4 regions of the Rhizobium sp. CG4 genome follow, and region 3 is predicted to be linked to each of the others. Evidence: predicted binding sites of a transcription regulator. Region 3 holds the regulator's gene; each other region holds the start of a gene.
The links. The regulator PhoB, encoded in region 3, activates phosphate uptake and scavenging genes when phosphate is short. The targets are predictions, from matches to a motif close to TGTCATNNANCTGTCAT.
Positions count from the first base shown of each region.

Region 1: the regulator PhoB is predicted to act here: its motif matches at 1,711-1,727, upstream of HGO37_RS07045 (alkaline phosphatase).
Region 2: the regulator PhoB is predicted to act here: its motif matches at 1,273-1,289, upstream of phnF (phosphonate metabolism transcriptional regulator PhnF).
Region 4: the regulator PhoB is predicted to act here: its motif matches at 1,499-1,515, upstream of HGO37_RS08340 (esterase-like activity of phytase family protein).

Region 1 covers NZ_JABAEG010000002.1:399,763-402,964, forward strand. Annotated here, with positions in the region: gene HGO37_RS07040 (putative universal stress family protein) at 1-137, shown strand, start outside; gene HGO37_RS07045 (alkaline phosphatase) at 216-1,658, opposite strand; gene gpt (xanthine phosphoribosyltransferase) at 1,822-2,322, shown strand; gene soxR (redox-sensitive transcriptional activator SoxR) at 2,389-2,856, opposite strand; gene HGO37_RS07060 (NADPH-dependent FMN reductase) at 2,922-3,202, shown strand, end outside.
Region 2 covers NZ_JABAEG010000003.1:339,231-342,432, reverse strand. Annotated here, with positions in the region: gene HGO37_RS11885 (2,3-bisphosphoglycerate-dependent phosphoglycerate mutase) at 1-432, shown strand, start outside; gene phnF (phosphonate metabolism transcriptional regulator PhnF) at 522-1,253, opposite strand; gene phnG (phosphonate C-P lyase system protein PhnG) at 1,354-1,815, shown strand; gene phnH (phosphonate C-P lyase system protein PhnH) at 1,815-2,423, shown strand; gene HGO37_RS11865 (carbon-phosphorus lyase complex subunit) at 2,427-3,202, shown strand, end outside.
Region 3 covers NZ_JABAEG010000003.1:127,149-130,350, reverse strand. Annotated here, with positions in the region: gene HGO37_RS10865 (ABC transporter substrate-binding protein) at 1-1,057, opposite strand, end outside; tRNA gene HGO37_RS10860 (tRNA-Leu) at 1,602-1,688, shown strand; gene phoB (phosphate regulon transcriptional regulator PhoB) at 2,020-2,703, opposite strand; gene phoU (phosphate signaling complex protein PhoU) at 2,734-3,202, opposite strand, start outside.
Region 4 covers NZ_JABAEG010000002.1:655,937-659,138, forward strand. Annotated here, with positions in the region: gene rnd (ribonuclease D) at 1-136, shown strand, start outside; gene HGO37_RS08335 (adenylate/guanylate cyclase domain-containing protein) at 426-1,439, shown strand; gene HGO37_RS08340 (esterase-like activity of phytase family protein) at 1,604-2,965, shown strand; gene ppx (exopolyphosphatase) at 3,013-3,202, opposite strand, start outside.

The DNA.
Region 1 (3,202 bases), on a different contig from region 3:
ACCGCCTTTCGGATGACAGTATCGATCTGCTGGTCATGGGTGCCTATACCCATTCGCGCTGGTGGGAAATGTTGTTTGGCGGTGTGACCCGCACGCTTCTGGATTCGATGACCGCGCTGACGCTGCTGTCGCGTTAAAGCTTCAAGTCCCCACCAGACCGAATAGAAAAAGGGCGGCAATTTTGCCGCCCTTTTCCATTGTTATCTGCCGTTTGATCAGTTGGTCTTCTGGTCAACGGTGATGCCGAGTGCGGCAGCCGACGCGCGGAAGATATCGGTGTTATCAACGTAAACCTGGCTTGCAGCAGGAACGTGGTAACGGGCCAGACCATCATGCGGCTTGGCATTCTTGGTGAAAAAGTCCGAACCATTGCCCTTGGCGAAAACCGGAACCAGCTCGCGTGTGTGGGTGTCGGAGTTCCAACGCACCAGCGGCATGGCGCCAGCGCCCTGGTTGATGATGTCGGAATAGGCTTTGCTATCGGAATCCGGTCCCTGCAGCAGGCCATTGCCGTGGTCGGTGGTGACGATGATCATGGTTTCATCGAAAGAGCTGTTTTCTTCGATCCATTTGACGGCCGCTTCAACGGCTTCGTTGAATTCGATCTGCTCTTCAATGATGCGTGGCAGGTTGTTGGCATGGGCCGCCCAATCCACCGCGCCGCCCTCGACCATCAGGAAGAAACCGTCTTCATCCTTGGAGATCAGGTTCAAGGCTGCCTTGGTCATGGTGGCCAATTCAGGCTGGTTCTCCAGCTTGTCGCCAAAACCAACGCCGCTGCGGTTGAACTGGGTGGTCGCGTTGTTCTGAACGGTGCCGATGACCTTGGTCTTGTCATCGAGGTCAAGCGAACCGGCTGCCAGAGCTTCAAAGTCAGCCTTGGTTTCAATCAGCTTGTAGGCGGTTTCGCCAGATTTCAACTTGTCCCAGATGTCTTTGCCGCCAACGTAACGATAGGCCTTCTCATCCTTTGGCTCGACTGCCTTGCCGTTATTGTCGAACAGCGGGTGGCCGGACCCCATGACAACGGTTGCGAGACCGCTTTCAACGATTTCCTTGCCAAGGGCGGCATATTCATTGCGGCTTGCATTATGGGCAAGGAAACCGGCCGGTGTTGCATGGCTCCACTGAACGCTGGTGACAACGCCAAGGGCGCGACCACTTTCAACGACATATTCGCCGATGTGCTTCAGCTTCTCGTCGTTGTTCGACCAGTTGATGGCGTTGTTGTAGGTTTTTACGCCGCTGGCCAGAGCCGTGGCAGCGGCAGCACTGTCTGTGTAATAAGCGCGGGTATAGTCATATCCGGTGAAATAACCGGGATAGTTACCAAGCGAACCTTCAAACACGCTGTCAGACTTTTCCGACTTCCAGAGTTCGGCAGGATCGAACGTCACGGTGCCTTCGGCAGATTTGGTCGGGGTGTTGGAAGTGTTGAGCGGATGCGTGGACGAGAACACCTTCACGTCGAAATCGTCATACACTTCATGGCCCAGCGCGCCGTGGCGATAATAGCTGGCGGCGTGCCATGTGTTGATCCCTGCGCCATCCGAAATCAGCAGAATGACGTTCTTTGCCGGCTGATCCTGCGCAAAGACAGGCGTCGTCAAAGTTGTACCAATCACCAATGCGGCGACAAATTTGCTAAAAATACGCATTTTTTCTTCTCCTGCGGGAATTAGGAAACAGGAAAGCAGCTAGTGTAATTTTATAACAGCTGTGTGAAACGAACCAGGCGACCTGTGGAAAGCTTGATTTTTCAGCGTTGTTGCCGCTATTAGCGAAAGCCATCAACACAACACGCTCATGGTGGCTTTTCTCATGTCTTCTCTCCCCGATAAAGCTTTCCCCGTTTCATGGGATCAATTCCACAGAGATGCGCGCGCACTTGCATGGCGCCTCGCAGGTCTGAGCCAGGATTTCCGCGCTATCGTCTGTATTACGCGCGGCGGCCTGGTACCTGCCGCAATCATTTCGCGCGAACTGAACATCCGTCTCATCGAGACGGTTTGCATCGCGTCTTACCATGATTACGTCAATCAGGGTGAGATGAACCTGCTGAAAGGCATTTCGCCTGAACTGACCACCGAACAGGGCAAGGGCATTCTGGTGGTGGACGATCTGACCGACACCGGCAAGACCGCTTCGGAAGTTCGCGACATGTTGCCACAGGCGCATTTTGCCTGTGTCTACGCAAAACCATCAGGCGTGCCGATGATCGACACCTTCGTGACCGAGGTCAGCCAGGACACCTGGATCTATTTCCCATGGGACATGGGCTTCTCCTATCAGGAGCCAATTGCCAAGGGTTCGCGCGGCTGATCCCAAGTCATTTCATGTCATGCCATGACATCTCAAAAGGCTGCGCTTGGCGCGGCCTTTTTTGTTTCAGCCATTCGGCTCCAGCAGCACCGGACCAACACTGTTTTCACCCAGCACGTCACCGGGGTTGCGCAAGGGACACTCGTCGGTGGACAGACAGCCGCAGCCGATACAGCCGGTCAACTGGTCGCGCAGCCGTATCAGCCGGGCAATACGGTCATCAAGGTCTGAGCGCCAATCTTCTGCCAATTGCTGCCAATCCCTTGAGTTGGGTGTTCGCTCATCCGGCAATGCGCCGAGCGCGCCCTGTATTTCTTTCAGTGGAATACCGGCACGTTGCGCAACTTTTATAATGGCTATGCGGCGCAGCACATCACGCCCGTAACGCCGGTGGTTGGCACTGGTGCGCCAGCCCTTGATCAGCCCTTCCGCCTCATAAAAATGCAAGGTGGACACGGCAACACCGGCGCGTTCCGCCACCTCGCCCACACTCAAGTCCCGCATAATCGGCAATTGCCGAAGTTTTTTTGTCATCACTATTGACCTCAACCTTACTTGAGGAATTACCACACGGATTATTCAACACCAAAGGATTTTCCATGACTGACAAAACACTTTCCATCCGCGTCATTATTGGCAGTGCCCGCTCCGTGCGTTTTGCCGATGTGATGACGACCTGGGTCAATGAGCAGCTGGCGGCAATGCCGCATATCAAGGTTGAGGTGCTGGACCCGCGTGAACTGAACCTGCCGCAAGGACATTGTACGGATGTGGAGCCGGCGAGAAGACTGCGCGAAAGCCTCAACTCAGCCGATGCCTTCATCGTCATCACGCCGGAATATAATCGCAGCTACACCGGCGCGCTGAAGATCCTGATTGA
Region 2 (3,202 bases), 210 kb from region 3:
GTTCTCAACAATGTTGGCCAGCCTGACCTGACAACGATCCGCGACCAGGCGCTGAACGAGCGCGACTATGGCGATCTCTCGGGCCTGAACAAGGACGACGCCCGCGAAAAGTGGGGCGAAGAACAGGTTCACATCTGGCGCCGTTCCTATGATGTACCACCTCCGGGCGGCGAAAGCCTGCGCGACACGGGCGCGCGCGTCTGGCCTTACTACCTCACCGAAATTCTGCCGCGCGTGCTGCGTGGTGAAAACGTACTGGTTGCCGCTCACGGCAATTCGCTGCGTTCGCTGGTGATGGTTCTGGATCGCCTGAGCAAGGAAGAGATCCTCAAGCTCAACCTCGCGACCGGTGTCCCGATGGTTTACAAGCTGAACGCGGATTCCACCGTTATCTCCAAGGACGTTCTCGGCGACATGTCCGCCGCGCACTGAGTCCTGGCAGCACGGAAATTGAAAAGGTCGGGGCGTTCTGCGCTCCGACCTTTTTTATGTGACATCGTTGAATGTGTAAGTCCTGAAAATCAGTTCTCCATCCGGAATTCCACCGTGTCTGCCGGAAAACGGCTGATGGCATATTGAACGGGTTTGCCATCCAGATCGGTGTTCAGCGCATGCGTCACCAAAAGGATCGCCCCCGGTGAAAGCTCAAGTGCTACGAGATCATCGGCGCTGGCATGCATGGCAGAAATCTTTGTCGAGGCGCGCATATAGTCATTGAGGCCCACCGCCTTGAAAGCCGCAGTAATCGATCCGCTTTTTTCGTAGGCTGCGGCAATGCCTTCAAACCGGCCGGCAGGAAACCAGGTGGTGGAGCGTGATACCGGGCGACGGTCGGCCTTGCGCAACAGTTCGAGACAGATGACGGCCGCACCCTGCACCAGTCCCAGTTGTCGGGCAACTTCGATTGGTGCCGTCTCAATTGATGACGACAACAGCAGCCCCTGCATTTCGCGAACCTGATCGCCAACCCCTTCGGAAAAGCGGGTTCGTTTTGAAATCGGGAAACTCAGCCGATCCTTGCGCACAATCATCGTGCCACGACCTTGCAGTGGCTGAACGATCCCCTCATCCGCCAAGGCCGAGATGGCGCTACGTACCGTGTGCCGGTTGACGCTGAAGGTTTCAGACAGCACCATTTCAGGGGGAAGCATGCCAGCTTCATCATACTCACCGGCCAGAATAGATTGCCGAATGCGGTCGGCAATCTGCCGCCAGAGAGCGACGCCGTTTTTCCTGCGCACATTGGCGCCCATCGAGGCCGTTACAGTCATATGTCACACGCTTGTCATGTCATTCGGATAGCAATATCCTATCTTGTATGGTTATCTATATCAATAGACATTTGAGGATAAGATGCAAACAAAGAACATACCATCGATTGAAGGTCGTCAGCGGGTCGCAGCCCTGCTTGCACGCGCCAGCATGGAAGAACTGATGAGCGTGTGGGGCGGACTGGAACAGTCGCCCGAGGCTGAAAAGGTGCGTGGGCCGGAAACCGGCCTCGTCATGGTACGCGGCCGCATTGGTGGCGGTGGCGATGCATTCAACCTTGGTGAAGCAACCATGACACGTGCCACGATCCGCCTGGCCTCCGGCACGGTCGGTCACGCACATGCACTTGGCACCAACAAAAAGAAGGCCTGGGTTTCCGCGATCTTCGACGCCCTTTGGCAGGAACCGGCGACGCGGGACATGATTGAAGCCAATCTGCTGTCGCCGGTTGAACAGCGCCTTCAGGCCACCGCCAACCAAAAGAAACAGGAGACCGCGGCAACGCGCGTCAATTTCTTCACCATGGTTCGGGGAGACGACTGATGGACCACAAGGGCGATATTTTGTCGGGCGGTTTTGCCGATCCCGTTTTTGAATCCCAGGGCGTGTTTCGCAAGCTGATGGATGGCATGGCGCAGCCCGGAACCATTCATGTGGCTGACGCCCGTGTCAAACCGCCAGCACCGCTGGGCAAGGCCGCAGGTGCCGTGTTGCTGACGCTTTGCGACCACGACACGCCATTCTGGATGAACGGTGAGCTGGCCAAGTCAGGCGTTCCAGGCTGGCTTTCCTTCCATACCGGTTCCGAACTTGAAACCGACAAAAGTGGAGCCCGTTTCGCGGTGTTTGAAGCTGGCGCGGCCCTGACCTCGCTCGGCTTGTTTTCAGTCGGCACGCAGGAATATCCGGACCGCTCGACGACAGTGTTGATCGAGGTTGCAGCGCTTATCGGTGGTTCACCTCTTCGGTTGACCGGTCCCGGTATTCGCGACGAGCGCCAGATTGCACCGCAAGGATTGCCGCAGGTGTTTCTGCATATGTGGGCGGAAAACCGACTGGCCTTTCCACGCGGTATCGATGTCATCCTGACAAGTGGTGACAGTTTCCTCTGCCTGCCGCGCAGCACGCGCATAGACCTGATGGAGAATTGATCGATGTATGTTGCCGTCAAAGGCGGAGAGACCGCCATTGCCAATGCCCATCGTCTGCTGGCCGACCGTCGTCGCGGCGACCGTTCCTTGCCAGCATTGACCATTGAGCAGATCGTTGCGCAGCTTGGCCTCGCGGTTGACCGCGTTATGGCCGAAGCTTCGCTTCACGATACTGCACTTGCAGCACTGGCCATCAAACAATCGCGCGGCGACATGATCGAGGCGATCTTCCTGCTGCGCGCTTACCGCACGACACTACCGCGCTTCGGCACATCAAAGCCGATTGAGACGGGCACTATGCGGGTCGAACGCCGCGTTTCCGCCACCTATAAGGATTTGCCCGGTGGTCAGTTGCTTGGCCCAACCTTCGACTATACGCACCGTCTGCTTGACCCATCGCTACTGGAAGACGGCTTTGTTGAAGAAGCGGCGCTCGAAAGCGATGGCATCGACCCTGTTTCTAAAGTATCCGACATTCTGGCAGCCGAAGGCCTGATTGAAACCGATGGCGAAATGCCATTGGATCATAAGGCCGGTGACCTGACGCGCGAGCCGATGGAATTCCCGATGCCGCGCGACTTGCGTCTGCAATCGCTGGCACGTGGCGATGAGGGTTTTCTACTCGCACTCGCCTACTCCACGCAGCGTGGCTACGGCCGTAACCACCCGTTTGTGGGTGAGGTGCGTATCGGCGAAGTCGAAGTGGAAATCGACGTGCCGGAATTGGGCTTTGCTGTCTCGCTTGGAGAAATCCGCGTCACGGAATGCCAGATGGTCAA
Region 3 (3,202 bases):
GATCGTAAGAATCATCTTCGATCTTGTCGTTGTAAGACCACATTGTCGGTGGGATCGGGTTCTTGGCAGGCGTTGCCATGCCCTGGAACACTGCATCAACGATAGCTGGCTTGTTGATAGCCTTGTTGAGCGCCTTGCGGACTTCGACCTTGTCAAACGGAGCCTGCGTTGTGTTGTAGGCGAGGTAAGCAACGTTCAGGCCTTCCTGTTCCATAACCTGCAGGTTTGGATCAGCCTTCATGGACTGTACGTCAGCAGCGTTCGGGAACGGCATCAGGTGGCATTCGCCAGCCTTGAGCTTCTGGTAACGAACAGCAGCGTCGGTGGTGATCGCGAATACGAGATCGTCAACCTTAGGCGCGCCGCCCCAGTATTCCTTGTTAGCCTTGTAACGGATAACGGCATCCTGCTGGTAACCGACGAATGCGAACGGACCGGTGCCAACTGGCTTCTGGTTCAGCTGTTCCTTGGTGCCGTCAGCAGCGAGCTTGTCGGTGTATTCCTTCGAAACGATCGAAGCGAATGGCATCGCAAGGTTTGCCAGGAAAGGTGCTTCAGGACGGTTCAGGGTGATCTTGACCGTCATGTCGTCGACTTTTTCAACGGACTTGATCAACTCTGGGAAGCCCATGCCGGCAGCATATTCCCAGGATGTACCAGCAACATACTGGTGCCATGGGTTGTCAGTCTTGATCTGGCGCTCGATGGAGAAAACAACGTCATCGGCGTTCAGTTCACGGCTTGGCGTGAAGAAATCAGTTGTCTGGAACTTTACGCCCGGACGCAGCTTGAAGGTGTAAACCGTGCCGTCTTCCGAAACTTCCCAGCTTTCAGCAAGACCAGCAACTGGCTTGGTTGTGCCGGGCTCGAATTCGAGCAGGCGGCTGTAAACAGTGTGTGCAGCGGCGTCAAAGGTGGTGCCGGCGGTGTAGAGGCCCGGGTCAAAACCTTCTGGAGAACCTTCGGAGCAGTAAACGAAGGTTTTCGCGCTTGCTACATTGGCGAAGCATGTTGCAGACAGCAAGGCTGCCGCAATGAGGCCAATTTTGGAATTCATGTATAGCTCCCACTTTTATGTTCCCGTTTGTGCCAACAGACGGGAATGGTTGAGTCATTATCGTAATTTCAGTCTGTTCCGATGCCGGAGCCACAACACGGGAAGAGCTTCACAAGGCAGTTTCCGTTTTGCTGTTCCAGCCTCGCTGCCCCCATTGCCAAAATAACGGGCGCTGTAACCGAAAAGCTGTCTTAGCATCACGAGAGGCAGAGGCGGAAGCCCCCTTTTTGCCTAAAGATATGATTTATTCTGTTACAACCAGAGATTCCTGTATCGATACAGGCCAGCCTTATTTAAGGCTCTGATATGTGAGGGAATTGGTGCCACGCAAAACCAGCATCTTGGCAAATCAGGCAAAACGCAGAATCCGCATAAAACAAGGGCTTAGAGGCTGTGCAAAACCATGCGCGGAAATTTTCACGTAAAAATACTATTTATTTTCAATTAGTTGAATCGCCAATCCGTATGACTGAAAACAATTTGTCATAAAAAATAAAAAAGTCCGTTGACATAGAGCGCTGCTCGCCGTACATCGCTCTCCGTCGCCCAGATGGCGGAATTGGTAGACGCGCCAGCTTCAGGTGCTGGTACTCGCAAGGGTGTGGAGGTTCGAGTCCTCTTCTGGGCACCAATTTCTTGATTTAGTTATCTAAATCAGCCTGCAAAAAAGCTCCGGTCTCCGGAGCTTTTTTGCGTTTAGGGCCTTAATTACTCCTCACAGCCTGTCCGAAAATGATAGATTTCGACCAGTTCGAGCACGCAGTTTTACTCGTCGGATTGGGCGTGTCTGAAACCGCAAGTTTTCAGGCCAATTTTGCCCCAAAGCGGGGATGCCAAGTCCTCATATCGAAGGACGGTAGCAGCGATGAGTTGCAAGCTCATGGGTAGTGAAAGCTCTCCCAAAAACAAAAAGCGCGACTATGAGCCGCGCCTTTGATGTTTTTATATGATGAAAAGCCGGATCAGGCTTCCATCGAATAACCCGCACCACGAACTGTGCGAATGACATCCTGCATATTGGAGAAGTTTAGCGCCTTGCGCAGACGTCCGACATGCACGTCGACAGTACGCTCGTCGACGTAGATATCATGCCCCCAGACACCGTCGAGCAGCTGCGAACGTGAGAACACGCGTCCCGGTGAGGACATCAGGAACTCCAGCAGGCGGAACTCGGTTGGCCCAAGGCGCACTTCACGGCTTTTACGGTGAACGCGGTGCGTTTCACGATCAAGCTCGATATCACCGCATTTCAGCACCGAAGACAGCACCTCGGGCTTCGCACGGCGCAGCATGGCTTTCACACGTGCCATCAATTCTGGCGTGGAGAACGGCTTGACGACATAGTCATCCGCTCCGGTGGCGAGACCGCGAACGCGTTCACTTTCTTCACCACGCGCCGTCAGCATGATAATCGGCAGGCGTTCTGTTTCAGGCCGCATTCTGAGGCGCCGGCACAGTTCGATGCCGGAAACACCCGGCAGCATCCAGTCCAGCAACAGAAGGTCAGGAACCCGTTCCTGCAAACGAATTTCTGCTTCGTCTCCACGGGTGATCGTGTCGACTTCGTAGCCTTCGGCTTCTAGATTGTAACGCAGCAGAACGCTCAGGGCTTCTTCATCTTCTACGACTGCGATCTTCGGCAACATGGCTGTACTCCGCTCAAGTCCGTCTATCTATTATTCGGTTACAGCACCGAGCGTGTTGGAGCTGTCGTCCTTCGGACGATCACCTTCAAGCTGGCTGCCTGTTGCCATGTAATAGATGGTTTCGGCGATATTGGTTGCGTGGTCACCGATACGTTCGATGTTCTTGGCGCAGAACAGCAAATGCGTGCAGGTGGTGATGTTGCGCGGATCTTCCATCATGTATGTCAGCAGTTCGCGGAACAGCGAGGTATACATAGCGTCGATTTCTTCATCACGCTCACGGATGGCATTGGCCTTCTCGGCAGAACGCGTTGCGTAAACATCAAGCACTTCCTTGAGCTGAACCAGTGCCAGCTCGGACAGGTGCTCCAAGCCGCGTGCCAGCTTGCGTGGTACGCCCGTGCCCTGAACAGCGATTACGCGCTTGGCAGTGTTCTTGCCAAGGTCGCCAACGCGCTCCAGGTCGCTTGCAATACGCAGGGAACCGATGATTTCGCGC
Region 4 (3,202 bases), on a different contig from region 3:
AAAGGCCCAGGTTGCCGCTCTCTCGGGCTGGCGCAAGGAACTGTTCGGTGATGTGGCATTGAAGCTCATCAATGGCGGTGTTGCCCTGCGTTTTGCAGGCAAGAAGGTTGAGGCAGTCGAACTGCCGACTGAATAATATAGACTGTCTCCTCGTCGCCCTTTTGCCATCCGGCCTCTGAGGAGACCGGATTTAAAGGCGCGAGCCATTTCCAGTAAACGGGTTAAACGTCTTGTCGTCATTGCCCAACCGGCCAAGATGGCCAGCTAAACGTGCAATCCGGCAACAGTGAAAAAGCGTTTGAAACACCTTTCCAAATCGTCACTTTTGGCAAATCGATTTCCACATTAAAGTCTCGGTTGCAGTCTAGGCAGCCAACGCGCCGACCTCGACGGCGGCTGCAATTCATCGAAAGTATCGGAACCATATGCGAAAGCTCCTTTTAATGCTGGACTACCTGCTGCTGTTTTTGGCAGTTGCCGGCAGCGGCGTCGCATATGCCTTTCTGGAATATGGTGGCGGTCCGTTCATCGGCGCGACCTATGCACTCTTTGCCTGTGCGCCTATTCTTGCCTTTGAGCGCGGCTACATCCTGCCCCGGCTTTCGCACCGCATCAGTTTCCTGCCAACGCCGGCATACATAGCAATAGGCCTGATCGTCTACGCGGTTCTGGTTTTCTGCGGATTTGCCGTGGGAGGAACATTGCTTTGGGCAACCGGCATTTTGAAAGTTGACTGGCAACGCGCGGTTCATGCCGAACCGCAGACGTTGATTTTCACAGGCATCGTTTGCAGCATCATCGTCTTCGTGATGCGGGTGAGAGAACTGCTCGGCCGCGACATTTTTACGGATCTGCTATTGGGCCGTTATCGCCGTCCAGTGCGTGAAGAGCGCGTTTTCATCTTTATCGACCTTGTTGGCTCCACGACATTTGCCGAAACCCATGGCGATATGAAAGCGCAGGAATTCCTACGCGAGATCTTCGCCACCTATGCCGCACCCGTGCGCCGTCATAACGGGGCGATTGATGACTACATCGGCGATGCCGCCATCATCACATGGCCGTTTCAGGATGCCATCAAGAAGTCAGCCTGCATCAAATGTGTCTTCGACATTCTGGCCGCTATCGAAAAACGGCAGGACTTCTGGATGAAGACCTTCGGCGTCATGCCAAAGCTGCGCTTTGCCCTGCATGGCGGTCCTGTCATCACGGCTGAAATCGGTGTCGACCATCACAAGATCACCTATTTCGGAGACACGGTGAATACCACCGCCCGCCTTGAATCCCTCAGCAAGATGCTTGGCCACCCGATCCTGATCTCGTCCGATCTCATTCACCGCCTTTTGCTGCCCAAGGGCATCAAAAGCGAGTATCTGGGCGAACATGCCGTGAAGGGTCGTGGCCAGACACTGGGTGTCTGCTCGTTGGTGAAGTCATAAATTTATTAAAAGAACCAGCAGCTTACTAAAAGTGCCCGATTTGGCGATGATAACGTAGCCATCATAAAACTTTCACCAAAGCTTCAATCACCCATCACCTCAGTTTCACAAACTCTGCGTACCCGACACAGCATAGTTTTAGTGCAAACCGACAGGTGAATTTAATGACCAAAACACTTCTTGCTTCTGTTGCTATTTTTGCGATCTCCGGTTTCTCGGCAATTGCCGCCGAAAAAGAATTCCCTGCCAAGCTCGTTTCGCATGCCATTCTGCCTGCCAACACCATTATCCCAGCACCGGCAGATGCGCCTGAACATCTCAAGACATCTGCCAAGTTCACGACAGCAGATCGCAAGCGCGCTGAAGGTCTTGGCACGGTTCCGGGCATGGACGGCGTGCGGCCAACCGGCCTTTCCATGCCGTTCAACGGTCAGGCCATGCAGGGTTTTTCCGGCATCAAGGCGATGGAAGATGGCACCTTCTGGAGCCTTTCCGACAATGGTTTCGGTTCGAAGATCAACTCCAGCGATTCCATGCTTATGTTGCACCACCTTTCCTTCGATTGGGATGCAGGCAAGGTGAATGCGCTTGGAACCGTGTTCCTGTCCGACCCGGACAGAAAGACTCCCTTCCCAATCGTCATGGAAGGTTCCGACAAGCGTTACCTGACCGGCGCTGATTTTGACATTGAGTCCATCCAGCCTGTTGCAGACGGTTTCTGGATTGGTGAAGAATTCGGACCTTATATCCAGAAATTCACCCGTGACGGCAAGCTGACCGATGTCATCGCCACCAAGGCTAGCGACATCGATGTGAAGTCGCCTGATCATCCCACCCTGACCATGCCGGGCAACCCGACACAGAAAATGCCTGCTTTCAACCTGAAGCGTTCAGGCGGTTATGAAGGCATGGCCATGTCCAAGGACGGTTCCAAGCTATACGGCATGCTGGAAGGCCCACTCTACACCGCTGATGGCCAGGTGGAAAAAACCGAAGACGGAGCAACCGGCCTTCGTATCATCGAGTTGGATGTTGCCTCGAAGTCCTGGACAGGCCGCACATGGCTTTACCCGCTGGCCGAAGGTGGCGAAGCGATCGGCGACTTCAACATGCTCGACGAAACCACCGCTTTGGTCATCGAACGTGACAATGGTGCCGGTACTGCCGACAAGGCCTGCGCCGACCCGAAGAAGCCTGAGACCAACTGCTTTGCCGTTCCGTCAAAGGTCAAGCGCATCTACAAAATCGAGTTCAACGATACCAATGTTGGCAAGGCTGCCCGCAAGATCGGTTACATCGACCTGCTGAAGATTTCCGACCCGGACAACAAGAAGCGTCAGGGTGGCGGCGAAGGTTTCTATGACATGCCGTTCGTTACCATCGAGAATGTTGACCGCGTTGACGCGACACACATCATCGTTGGCAATGACAACAACCTGCCCTTCTCGGCCGGTCGTGCACTCGACAAGGCAGACGACAATGAATTCGTTCTGCTTGAGGTCAAAGACCTGCTGGATGCCAAGTAACTAAGACAAACAGAAGCGCTGCCGGGATATCGGCAGCGCTTCTGATTTTATTCGAAAACGAAAGCCAGCTTCTTGCCGGTTAGTTTTGCCAGCTGCTGCAAACGGCCTTCAAGCCGTTCACCGGCAAAATCGCAATAGTCATGCGGCACCACGAACTCCAGATCGACATCCGGGTTTTCCGAAACGCGGAAACGCAGGTGATCAATCACACCGGGCATGGAGGCAGAGAACAAGTAG